DNA from 2 places in the Streptococcus pneumoniae genome. Region 1 is predicted to be linked to the other one. Evidence: predicted binding sites of a transcription regulator. Region 1 holds the regulator's gene; the other holds the start of a gene.

Region 1 (6,212 bases):
TTCAAGCGCGACCAGGTCGTATTTTGGGACTAGTCGGAAAAAATGGTGCTGGAAAAACAACGATTTTCCATAGTATTTTGAAATTCCTAGAATATCAGGGAGAAATCGGTCTGGATGGTCAGGATATTCGTCAGGAGACCTATGCTCGGATTGGTTATCTGCCTGAAGAACGCAGTCTCATGCCTAAATTGACAGTTCTTGAACAAGTTCGCTACTTGGCGACTCTAAAAGGCATGGATGCCAAAGAAGTCAAAGGAAAACTCCCTCAATGGATGAAGAGGTTGGAAGTAAAAGGAAAGCTGACAGATAAAATCAAGAGTCTGTCAAAAGGAAATCAGCAGAAGATTCAGCTCATTATTACTCTGATTCATGAACCAGACCTGATTATCTTGGATGAGCCTTTTAGTGGATTGGACCCAGTTAATACAGAATTGCTCAAACAAGTCATTTTTCAGGAAAAAGAGCGCGGAGCAACCATTATCTTTTCTGACCATGTCATGACCAATGTTGAGGAACTTTGTGACGATATTCTGATGATCCGAGATGGCCGTGTGGTCTTGCACGGACCAGTTCAGGATGTCCGCAATCAATACGGGAAAACGCGTCTCTTTGTTTCAAGTGAACGAAGCAAGGAAGAATTGGAAAATCTTCCTCATGTCAAACAGGTGAGCTTGACCAAACAAGGCAGTTGGAAATTGATTTTGGAGGATGAGAGCGCTGGAAGGGAACTCTTCCCAATCTTGACTCAAGGTCAATATATCGCAACATTTGACCAACAAGCGCCAACTATCGATGAAATCTTTAAACTAGAATCAGGAGTGGAAGTATGAGAAATATGTGGGTTGTAATCAAGGAAACCTATCTTCGACATGTCGAGTCATGGAGTTTCTTCTTTATGGTGATTTCGCCGTTCCTCTTTTTAGGAATCTCTGTAGGAATTGGGCATCTCCAAGGTTCTTCTATGGCTAAAAATAATAAAGTGGCAGTAGTGACAACAGTGCCATCTGTAGCAGAAGGACTGAAGAATGTAAATGGTGTTAACTTCGACTATAAAGATGAAGCAAGTGCCAAAGAAGCAATTAAAGAAGAAAAATTAAAAGGTTATTTGACCATTGATCAAGAAGATAGTGTTCTAAAGGCAGTTTATCATGGCGAAACATCGCTTGAAAATGGAATTAAATTTGAGGTTACAGGTACACTCAATGAACTGCAAAATCAGCTTAATCGTTCAACTGCTTCCTTGTCTCAAGAGCAGGAAAAACGCTTAGCGCAGACAATTCAATTCACAGAAAAGATTGATGAAGCCAAGGAAAATAAAAAGTTTATTCAAACAATTGCAGCAGGTGCCTTAGGATTCTTTCTTTATATGATTCTGATTACCTATGCGGGTGTAACAGCTCAGGAAGTTGCCAGTGAAAAAGGCACCAAAATTATGGAAGTCGTTTTTTCTAGCATAAGGGCAAGTCACTATTTCTATGCGCGGATGATGGCTCTGTTTCTAGTGATTTTAACGCATATTGGGATCTATGTTGTAGGTGGTCTGGCTGCCGTTTTGCTCTTTAAAGATTTGCCATTCTTGGCTCAGTCTGGTATTTTGGTTCACTTGGGAGATGCTATCTCACTGAATACCCTGCTCTTTATTTTGATCAGTCTTTTCATGTACGTAGTCTTGGCAGCCTTCCTAGGATCTATGGTTTCTCGTCCTGAGGACTCAGGGAAAGCCTTGTCGCCTTTGATGATTTTGATTATGGGTGGTTTTTTTGGAGTGACAGCTCTAGGTGCAGCTGGTGACAATCTCCTCTTGAAGATTGGTTCTTATATTCCCTTTATTTCGACCTTCTTTATGCCGTTTCGAACGATTAATGGCTATGCGGAGGGAGCGGAAGCATGGATTTCACTTGCTATTACAGTGATTTTTGCGGTGGTAGCAACAGGATTTATCGGACGCATGTATGCTAGTCTCGTTCTTCAAACGGATGATTTAGGGATTTGGAAAACCTTTAAACGTGCCTTATCTTATAAATAGAAGAGCCTTGCGAAAGCGAGGTTTTTAAAGGTGAAAAGGGTGGAATCACGAACCTAATTATGTACACATTATGTAAACAGGTTGCTTGAAAACTCAATTGTATAGTGAACTGAATCTGGAATAGGATAATATTACTTCTAAAACATTCTTATAAATTGATTTGAATTCCAAAATCCCATCGTTCCGTTCTTATTTCATTTTGCGATATAGCGAAAGGAAATAAGTCAGCTCACAAAAAACGCATAATATCAAGGATTTTTAACACTTGATACTATGCGTTTTCTAATTTTAAAGACTTTTTGCCTGGTCTCTTTTGTTCTATGAGTATGTTACATATCTAGGTAAAAATTATTTAAAGCAAATTAACCTTATTTCTCAAGATGTAGTAGGTTCCGAGATAAAAGATAGCTATGAATATGAGTTCTTTAACAATGGCTATACCTGCTCCCATATAGAAATGGTCATTGAGTCCTACCAGTGAATTGACATAGAAATTGGAACTAAGATTGAAGAAAAGTTCAATAAATCCAATGACGATTTGGATACCAATGTAGGCTGCAACAGCGAGTGCTGTACGGTATTCATTGAAAAGCTGTCCAATGGAAATAGCCAGGTAGATGCAGAGGATTCCTGAAATGGTATTTAGTAGGAAGGATATACCTGTAAGAAAGATCTGAGGGAGATGTGTTTCTACAAATGTAATCACATAAGAAAGAGGAATCCATTCTGGAGCTGTTAAAGCCAGAATAATAACAGCACTTAGAGCCAATACAGCGGTGCTAATCAATGACCAGATAAAGGCACCGATTAGTTTGGCTGTGATGATATGGTGTTCAGAAACTGGCAAGGTCAAAGTCAGATAGCCTTGTCGGTCGTAGACACTACCTTTGAAGCGTTTAATAATCAAGAAAATGGTTGAAATCGCAAGTGTAAGCATCAAGCCACCAAAGACTGTAGCTAGAAAAAGTAGCATAGTAGCCTGACTTTCTTGGTAAGGTAGATTTTTAAAGCCTTGTGTCTGTATTCCGATGAGGGCAGAAAGGACTAGCACGGCTGCGTAGAGGGCTAAATACCACTTGTTAACATTTTTAAATTCGTAGTGAACTAAATTCCAAAACATAAATAATCTCCTTTGCTTAGGCCTTAAATTCCTGACGGAAGAGTTGGTCAATGGATTCACCTGACTCGTAGCGAATATCATCTACATTTCCTTGACGGACGACTTTTCCGTCTTTTAGGAAGACAATTTCATCCAAGATTGGCTCGATATCAGAAATCAAGTGGGTAGAAATCAAAACGGTAGAAGTTGGTGAGTAGTTGTTGATAATGGTATTGAGGATATAAGCACGGGCTGCTGGATCCACCCCACCAATGGGTTCATCCAAAACATAGAGACGAGCATCACGGCTCATAACCAAAATCAGTTGAACCTTTTCTTTGTTTCCTTTTGATAGTTTCTTGAGACGACTATTTTCATCAATGCCCAGGTCTGCAAGTAGATGATGAGCGCGTTCAAGATTGAAATCTTTATAGAAGGTCTTGAAGTAGGTTAGGGCTTCTTTGACCTTCATTTGCTCATTGAGATAGGTCGTATCAGGCAAATAAGCTACAACGGCCTTGGTTGCTGGGCTTGGGTCCATGTCGTTGATGAGGACACGTCCTTGATCTGGTTGTAAGAGGCCATTAATTAGTTTAATCAGGGTTGTTTTTCCTGAGCCGTTTGGCCCAAGAAGGCCGACAATTTTTCCAGCTGGAATGTCAAGAGAAACATTTTCAAGGGCTGGTGTTGCTCCATATGATTTGGATACATTTTCAAATGCTAGTAATGACATAGGCTTAAACTCCTTTAATATAATCACTGACTACGCCTGGTAGTTCTTCTTTTTCATAGCCAAAATGGGTCATGGAGGAAACGAAGTGTTCCAATTCTTCTTCTGATAATTGTTTGCGTGACTGAGCGATTAGCTCCTTATCCTTAGTCACAAATCGTCCAGTTGTTCGCTTGCTGTAGACAAATCCTTCTCGTTCAAGGTCTGATAAGGCTCTTTGGATGGTATTGGGATTGACACCAGCCTCGCTAGCTAGCTCCCTCACGGTTGGAAGTTGTTGATTGGGTTCCAGTGTATGGGAAACAATCTGAAGCTTGATTTTCTCCATAATCTGTAAATAGATGGGTTTTTTGTTGTCAAATGTCCAGGACATCTTAGTCTCCTTTCTCTTATCCTTTTGTCTTAATTAAATAATACAACAAAACAAAAAACTTGTCAAGCAAAAAGAAGAATTGTTTTGGGAATCGCTTAAAAAATGGTATAATGAAAAGAAAACGATAAGGAGGGAAAGGATGCGTTGTCCAAAATGTGGGGCTACCAAGTCAAGTGTTATCGATAGTCGCCAAGCAGAAGAAGGGAACACCATTCGTAGAAGACGAGAGTGCGACGAGTGCCAACACCGTTTTACAACCTACGAACGAGTAGAAGAAAGAACCTTAGTGGTTGTTAAAAAAGATGGCACACGGGAACAATTCTCCAGAGATAAAATCTTTAATGGGATTATCCGCTCAGCCCAGAAACGTCCTGTGTCAAGTGATGAAATCAACATGGTAGTCAATCGTATCGAACAGAAACTCCGTGGTCGAAATGAAAATGAAATTCAAAGTGAGGACATTGGTTCACTCGTCATGGAGGAGTTGGCTGAATTGGACGAGATTACCTATGTACGTTTTGCTAGTGTCTATCGTAGTTTTAAGGATGTCAGTGAGTTAGAGAGCTTGCTCCAACAAATCACCCAGTCCTCTAAAAAGAAAAAGGAAAGATAAATGAAGCCAATTGACCGTTTTTCTTATCTAAAGAATAATCGGGTGTCGCAAGATACCTCATCTCTGGTACAGTGCTACCTCCCGATTATCGGTCAGGAGGCACTGAGCCTTTATCTTTATACAATCAGTTTTTGGGATAATGGTAGAAAGGAATATCTTTTTTCAAGCATTCTCAACCATCTTAACTTTGGGATGGATAGACTGATAAAATCATTGAAAATCTTATCTGCTTTTAATCTCTTGACCCTCTATCAAAAGGGGGATGTTTATCAGCTAGCCCTCCATGCTCCTCTATCTAGTCAAGACTTCTTGGAGCATCCTGTTTATCGCAGACTCTTAGAGAAAAAGATTGGCGATGTAGCTGTGGAGGATTTGAAAGTTGAAAGTGCTGATGGTGAAGAAATACCTGTCTCACTCAATCAAGTCTTTCCAGAATTGGCAGAACTAGGCAGTCAAGAAGACCTTGGTCTCAAGAAGAAAGTGGCCAATGATTTTGACTTGGAACATTTTCGCCAGCTGATGGTTCGAGATGGACTTCGTTTTGCGGATGAGCAGTCCGATGTCTTAAACCTCTTTGCTATTGCCGAGGAGAAGAAATGGACTTGGTTTGAAACCTATCAATTGGCCAAGTCAACAGCTGTTTCTCAGGTTATTTCAACCAAACGCATGCGTGAAAAAATTGCTCAAAAACCAGTTTCCTCTGACTTTAGTCTTAAGGAAACAACCATTATCAAAGAAGCCAAAAGTAAAACTGCCCTGCAGTTCTTGGCAGAAATCAAGCAAACACGCAAGGGAACCATTACCCAAACAGAAAGAGAACTCTTGCAACAGATGGCTGGCTTGGGCTTGCTGGACGAAGTCATCAATATCATTCTTTTATTGACCTTTAATAAGGTCGATTCGGCAAATATCAATGAGAAATATGCCATGAAGGTAGCCAATGACTATGCCTATCAAAAGATTCATTCGGCAGAAAAGGCAGTCTTGCGCATCCGTGAGCGAGGACAGAAAGCAAAAACACAAAAACAGAATCAGACTGCCCCAGTAAAAACCAATGTTCCTAAATGGAGTAATCCTGAATATAAGAATGAAACCAGCGAGGAAACTCGTCTGGAACTAGAACGTAAGAAGCAAGAACTATTAGCTCGATTAGAAAAAGGAGGAGATTAGATGGAAAGTGTCGGAGACGTACTCAAACGTCAACCCAGCCGTTTTTATTATCAAGATTTGGTCCAGAAAATCATGAAGGACCCTGATGTTGCGGCTTTTATCCAGCAAGAATCCTTGACTCCAGAGGAATTAAATCGCAGTATCTCCAAGTTTAATCAGTACATCACCGAGCGTGACAAGTTTCTCCGTGGGGATACGGAT
Region 2 (6,212 bases), 530 kb from region 1:
TCAGGAGTCAAATTCTCCGTTTTTTGCGTCGCTTGTTTTCCATCTATATAGGAAACACGATTATTTTCCTTAACCGTTCTAGCTTGATACAGTCCCAACTCGTAAGAACAAACACTTAAAATCAAAGCTGCCGCAGAACCAACAAGGTATTTCTTATTAATTTTCATCGAAACTCTCTTTCTATTTGATATTTCTAGTTGCAATTCATTTCTAAATTGCAGAAACTCCTCTCTATTACTTAACTGGTTAATAGTTTACTCCTAAATCTCCAACTTGTCAAGAATTTTATGAACCATTTAAGTATTTTTTGTTCTGACCACTACTTTTTCAAGGTTGGACTTTTTATAAGAAAGATTTTCTTGAAAATTCTTTTTAAAATATCAAAAAAAGTCCCTGTAACTGAGTTGCAGGGACTTTTCGATTAATCAAAATTAACGTATTCTTTTTGAAGTTCAAGAACTTCTTCCATTGTTGAGCATTCTGTAAGGGCACGGTTTGCGTACTCTTCCATCTTAGCTGTGTCGAGTTTCTTCATCAAGCTGCGTGTACGAAGTACAGATGTTGCTGACATAGAGAACTCATCCAAGCCCATTCCGACAAGAAGTGGAACAGCTTGTTGGTCACCAGCCATCTCACCACACATACCAGCCCATTTACCTTCAGCGTGAGCTGCTTTGATCACATTGTTAATCAAGCGTAGGATTGATGGGTTGTATGGTTGGTAAAGGTATGAAACTTGTTCGTTCATACGGTCTGCTGCCATTGTATATTGGATCAAGTCATTTGTACCAATTGAGAAGAAGTCAACTTCTTTAGCAAATTGGTCTGCAAGCATAGCCGCTGCAGGAATCTCGATCATGATACCAACTTGAATGTTATCCGCAACTGCAACACCTTCAGCAAGAAGGTTTGCTTTTTCTTCATCAAAGACTGCTTTCGCTGCACGGAATTCTTTCAAGAGCGCAACCATTGGGAACATGATACGCAATTGACCGTGAACAGACGCACGAAGAAGAGCACGGATTTGTGTGCGGAACATAGCATCTCCAGTCTCAGAGATAGAGATACGAAGAGCACGGAATCCAAGGAATGGGTTCATTTCGTGAGGCATATCGAAGTAAGGAAGTTCCTTATCTCCACCGATATCCATTGTACGAACGACAACAGGTTTACCGTTCATTCCTTCAAGAACAGCCTTGTATGCTTCATACTGCTCATCTTCAGTTGGGAAGTCTTGAGAATCCATGTACAAGAACTCTGTACGGTAAAGTCCAACAGCTTCTGCACCGTTGTTGTTAACACCTTCAACGTCTTTTGGAGTACCAATATTGGCAGCCAACTCGAAGTGTTTACCGTCAGCAGTCACTGTTTGAGCATCTTTCAAAAGTGCCCATTCAGCTTTTTGTTTCGCATAGGCTTCACCAGCTGCTTTAAATTCTGCCGCTTGTTCATCTGTTGGGTTGATAATCACTTCTCCAGTGATCCCGTTAACAGCAAGGATGTCACCGTCTTTAACGATTTCAGTGATGTTGTTTGTACCTAATACAGCAGCAATTTCAAGTGTACGTGCCATGATAGCTGAGTGGCTTGTACGTCCACCAATGTTGGTTACAAAAGCTTTTACAAAGTTTTTGTCCAATTGAGCTGTATCTGAAGGAGTCAAGTCATGCGCAATCACAATCACTTCTTCATTGATAGAAGCTGGGTTTGGCAATTTTTTACCAAGAAGGTTTGCCAATACACGTTTTGTCACGTCGCGGATATCCGCTGCGCGTTCTTGCATGTATGGGTTGTCTTCCATGCCTTCAAAGATAGTGATAAACATATCTGTAACTTCTTTCAGACCTGCTTCTGCATTCACTTTCTTCGCACGGATAGTTTCCTTGATTTGGCTGATCATTTCTGGGTCAGCAAGAACCATTAAGTGAGCATCAAAAACTTGAGCTGCTTCTTCACCGAGCGTACCTACTGCTTTCTCGCGAATAACAGAAAGCTCGTCTTGTGATGCCTGTAGAGCGGCATCAAGGCGAGCTTCTTCTGCGTTTGTATCTTCGACTGTAATAGTCTCAAATGACAAATCCGGCTGAACGAGTAGATATGCTTTTGCAACTGCAACACCGTCAGATGCTGCGATTCCTTTAAGCATTTCTGTCATTTCCCTTATGCCAATCCTTCTTTTTCCATTGTTTCTGAGATTGCAGCGATAGCGTCATCTGCATCTGCACCTTCAGCTGAGATAGTTACGTCAGCACCTTGACCAACACCAAGACTCATAACACCCATAATTGATTTAAGGTTAACTGATTTACCTTTGTACTCAAGAGTGATATCTGAAGCAAATTTGCTAGCAGTTTGTACCAACAATGTTGCTGGACGTGCGTGAATACCTGTTTCTGCCACTACGTGGAAATCTTTAGAAGCCATAGTTTGACTCTCCTTTTGTTCTTTCTTTTTTTGAGTTATATGTGATAACCCTTACAATTTAGTATTATACCATCTTCTAGGATTTTTTTCAAGCATTTTCTGGATTTTCCTTCAATTTCCTTTCAGATAACTTGCTGAAAATCTTCTATCCTAGATAACAAAACACAGGATATAGTTTCTTTAAAAACAATTTATAGGATAATCATTGCTATTTCACAATACAAACACTATATATTGTGTTTATATATAAAAACAACAAAAGAACACCACTATATTTAGTTCAAATCATTGACAAAATTTTATTTTCTGATATACTAAGATAGTATTAAATTTTGAAGAGGAGTTACACAATGGTAACCGTTTATTCTAAAAACAATTGTGTCCAATGTAAAATGACCAAGCGTTTCTTGGACAGTAATAATGTCTCTTATCGTGAAATCAATCTTGATGAGCAACCTGAGTACGTCGATCAAGTTAAAGAGCTCGGTTTTAGCGCAGCTCCTGTTATCCAAACACCAACTGAAGTCTTTTCAGGTTTCCAACCAGGAAAACTGAAACAATTAGCATAATCTTAGTACATCATCCAGAAGAAACTGCTTTTAGGGCTAACTTAGAAGCCTTTCTTTTGTAATTAGATAAGGGAAATTTTATGGGATTAAAACATCTTGAAGACGTGACTTACTTCCGTCTTAATAACGAAATTAACCGTCCTGTTAATGGACAAATCATGCTTCATAAAGATAAGGAAGCCTTGGATGCTTTCTTTAAAGAAAATGTAGTTCCAAACACTATGGTTTTTGATTCAATCAAAGACAAAATCAATTACCTCATTGAACACAACTACATCGAAACAGCCTTTATCAAGAAATACCGTCCAGAGTTCTTGGAAGAATTGGCTCAATTTATCAAAGACCAAAACTTCCAATTCAAGTCATTCATGGCAGCTTATAAATTTTACAATCAATATGCCTTAAAGACTAATGACGGTGAATACTATCTTGAAAATATGGAAGACCGTGTCTTCTTCAACGCCCTTTATTTCGCTGATGGGAATGAAGCTGTTGCAATCGATATTGCCAATGAAATCATCCACCAACGCTACCAACCTGCTACTCCTTCCTTCTTGAATGCTGGACGTGCTCGTCGTGGGGAGTTGGTATCTTGTTTCCTAATCCAAGTGACGGATGATATGAACTCTATCGGACGTTCTATCAACTCAGCTCTTCAACTTTCACGTATTGGTGGTGGTGTGGGAATTACCCTCAGCAACCTTCGTGAAGCTGGTGCACCTATCAAAGGCTATGAAGGAGCTGCTTCAGGTGTCGTTCCTGTTATGAAGCTTTTTGAAGACAGCTTCTCTTACTCCAACCAATTGGGGCAACGTCAAGGTGCTGGTGTTGTCTACCTCAACGTCTTTCACCCAGATATCATCGCTTTCCTTTCAACTAAGAAAGAAAACGCTGATGAAAAAGTACGTGTCAAGACTCTATCACTTGGTGTTGTAGTACCTGATAAATTCTACGAATTGGCTCGTAAAAATGAAGAAATGTACCTCTTCAGCCCTTACTCTGTAGAAAAAGAATACGGTGTGCCATTCAATTACATCGACATTACTGAAAAATACGATGAATTGGTCGCAAATCCAAATATTCGCAAGACAAAAATCAAGGCGCGGGATTTGGAAACTGAAATCTCTAAATTGCAACAAGAGTCTGGCTATCCTTATGTAGTCAACATCGATACGGCTAACCGTGCAAATCCTGTTGATGGAAAGATTATCATGAGTAACTTGTGTTCTGAGATTCTTCAAGTTCAAGAACCAAGCTTGATCAACGATGCTCAAGAATTCCTTCAAATGGGAACAGATGTTTCATGTAATCTGGGTTCAACCAACGTGGTTAACATGATGACTTCACCTGATTTTGGTCGTTCTATCCGTGCTATGGTTCGTGCCCTTACTTTCGTTACAGATAGTTCACATATCGTAGCTGTACCAACGATTGACCATGGAAATAGCCAAGCCCACACCTTTGGTCTCGGTGCCATGGGACTGCACAGCTACCTTGCCCAACAACTCATTGAATATGGTTCACCTGAGTCTGTTGAATTTACAAGCATCTACTTTATGCTTATGAACTACTGGACCTTGGTAGAGTCAAACAATATTGCGCGTGAACGTGGTATTACCTTCCACAACTTTGAAAAATCAGACTATGCTAACGGAAGTTACTTTGACAAGTATGTAACTGGTGAATTTGTTCCAACATCAGACCGTGTTAAAGAACTCTTCAAAAATGTTTTTATCCCTGGTGTTGCTGATTGGGCTGAACTTCGCGACAAGGTTCAAGAAGATGGTCTTTACCACCAAAATCGCCTTGCTGTAGCGCCAAATGGTTCTATCAGCTATATCAACGACGTTTCTGCTTCTATCCACCCGATTACGCAACGTATCGAAGAACGCCAAGAGAAGAAAATTGGTAAAATCTACTACCCTGCTGCTGGCTTGTCTACAGAAACCATTCCTTACTACACTTCTGCCTACGATATGGATATGCGTAAAGTCATCGATGTTTACGCTGCTGCGACTGAACACGTGGATCAAGGACTTTCACTCACCCTCTTCATGCGCAGTGACATTCCAAAAGGCCTTTACGAATGGAAGAGGGAAAATAAACAAACGACACGTGATTTGTCCATCCTTCGTAACTATGCCTTTAACAAGGGAATCAAGTCTATCTACTACGTCCGTACCTTTACAGATGACGGTGGAGAAGTCGGCGCCAACCAATGTGAAAGCTGTGTGATTTAGTTTCTAGCATAGAAACATTATTTTTCCCTAAGCAGCACTGATAAAATCAAATCTACTATGTCATAACATAATTTATGTAACATTTTAAAAGTCGGGCTTCCGACTTTTTGTGCGATACTCCTATAGAATTATGGTAAAGTAGAAATAATTGTGAGTTCGCAATACTAAACACAGAAAGAGATTTTAAATGGAAACTTACTACAAAGCCATTAACTGGAATGCCATCGAAGATGTCATCGACAAATCAACTTGGGAAAAACTGACGGAGCAATTTTGGCTCGATACACGTATTCCCTTATCAAACGACTTGGATGACTGGAGAAAGCTATCTAACAAAGAGAAAGACTTGGTCGGAAAAGTTTTTGGTGGTTTAACCCTTCTTGACACTATGCAATCTGAAACTGGGGTTCAAGCCCTTCGCGCAGACATCCGTACACCACATGAGGAAGCTGTTTTCAATAACATCCAATTTATGGAATCTGTCCACGCTAAATCTTACTCATCAATCTTTTCTACCTTGAATACTAAGGCTGAGATTGAAGAAATTTTCGAATGGACCAATACCAATCCTTACCTACAAAAGAAGGCTGAGATTGTCAACGAAATCTACCTAAACGGCAGCCCACTTGAAAAGAAAGTTGCCAGCGTCTTCCTCGAAACCTTCCTCTTCTACTCTGGTTTCTTCACTCCCCTCTACTATCTCGGTAACAACAAACTAGCCAACGTTGCAGAAATCATTAAATTGATTATTCGTGACGAGTCTGTTCACGGAACCTACATTGGTTACAAATTCCAACTTGGTTTCAATGAATTGCCTGAAGAAGAGCAAGAAAAACTCAAAGAATGGATGTACGACCTACTCTATACTCTTTATGAAAATGAAGAAGGCTACACAGAGAGTCTTTATGACGGTGTTGGTTGGACTGAAGAGGTTAAAACCTTCCTTCGCTACAATGCCAATAAAGCTCTCATGAACATG

The links. The regulator NrdR, encoded in region 1, represses ribonucleotide reductase genes. The targets are predictions, from matches to a motif close to ACACNATATATNGTGT.
Region 2: the regulator NrdR is predicted to act here: its motif matches at 2,649-2,664, upstream of nrdH (glutaredoxin-like protein NrdH).

What each region holds. Positions count from the first base shown of each region.
Region 1 covers NZ_LN831051.1:1,036,258-1,042,469, forward strand. The annotation lists gene AT689_RS05575 (ABC transporter ATP-binding protein) at 1-830, shown strand, start outside; gene AT689_RS05580 (ABC transporter permease) at 827-2,026, shown strand; gene AT689_RS05585 (membrane protein) at 2,379-3,146, opposite strand; gene AT689_RS05590 (ABC transporter ATP-binding protein) at 3,163-3,858, opposite strand; gene AT689_RS05595 (GntR family transcriptional regulator) at 3,863-4,228, opposite strand; gene nrdR (transcriptional regulator NrdR) at 4,368-4,841, shown strand; gene AT689_RS05605 (DnaD domain protein) at 4,842-6,011, shown strand; gene dnaI (primosomal protein DnaI) at 6,012-6,212, shown strand, end outside.
Region 2 covers NZ_LN831051.1:1,569,930-1,576,141, forward strand. The annotation lists gene phtA (pneumococcal histidine triad protein PhtA) at 1-167, opposite strand, end outside; gene ptsP (phosphoenolpyruvate--protein phosphotransferase) at 422-2,155, opposite strand; gene AT689_RS08315 (phosphocarrier protein HPr) at 2,161-2,424, opposite strand; gene nrdH (glutaredoxin-like protein NrdH) at 2,775-2,993, shown strand; gene nrdE (class 1b ribonucleoside-diphosphate reductase subunit alpha) at 3,074-5,233, shown strand; gene nrdF (class 1b ribonucleoside-diphosphate reductase subunit beta) at 5,421-6,212, shown strand, end outside.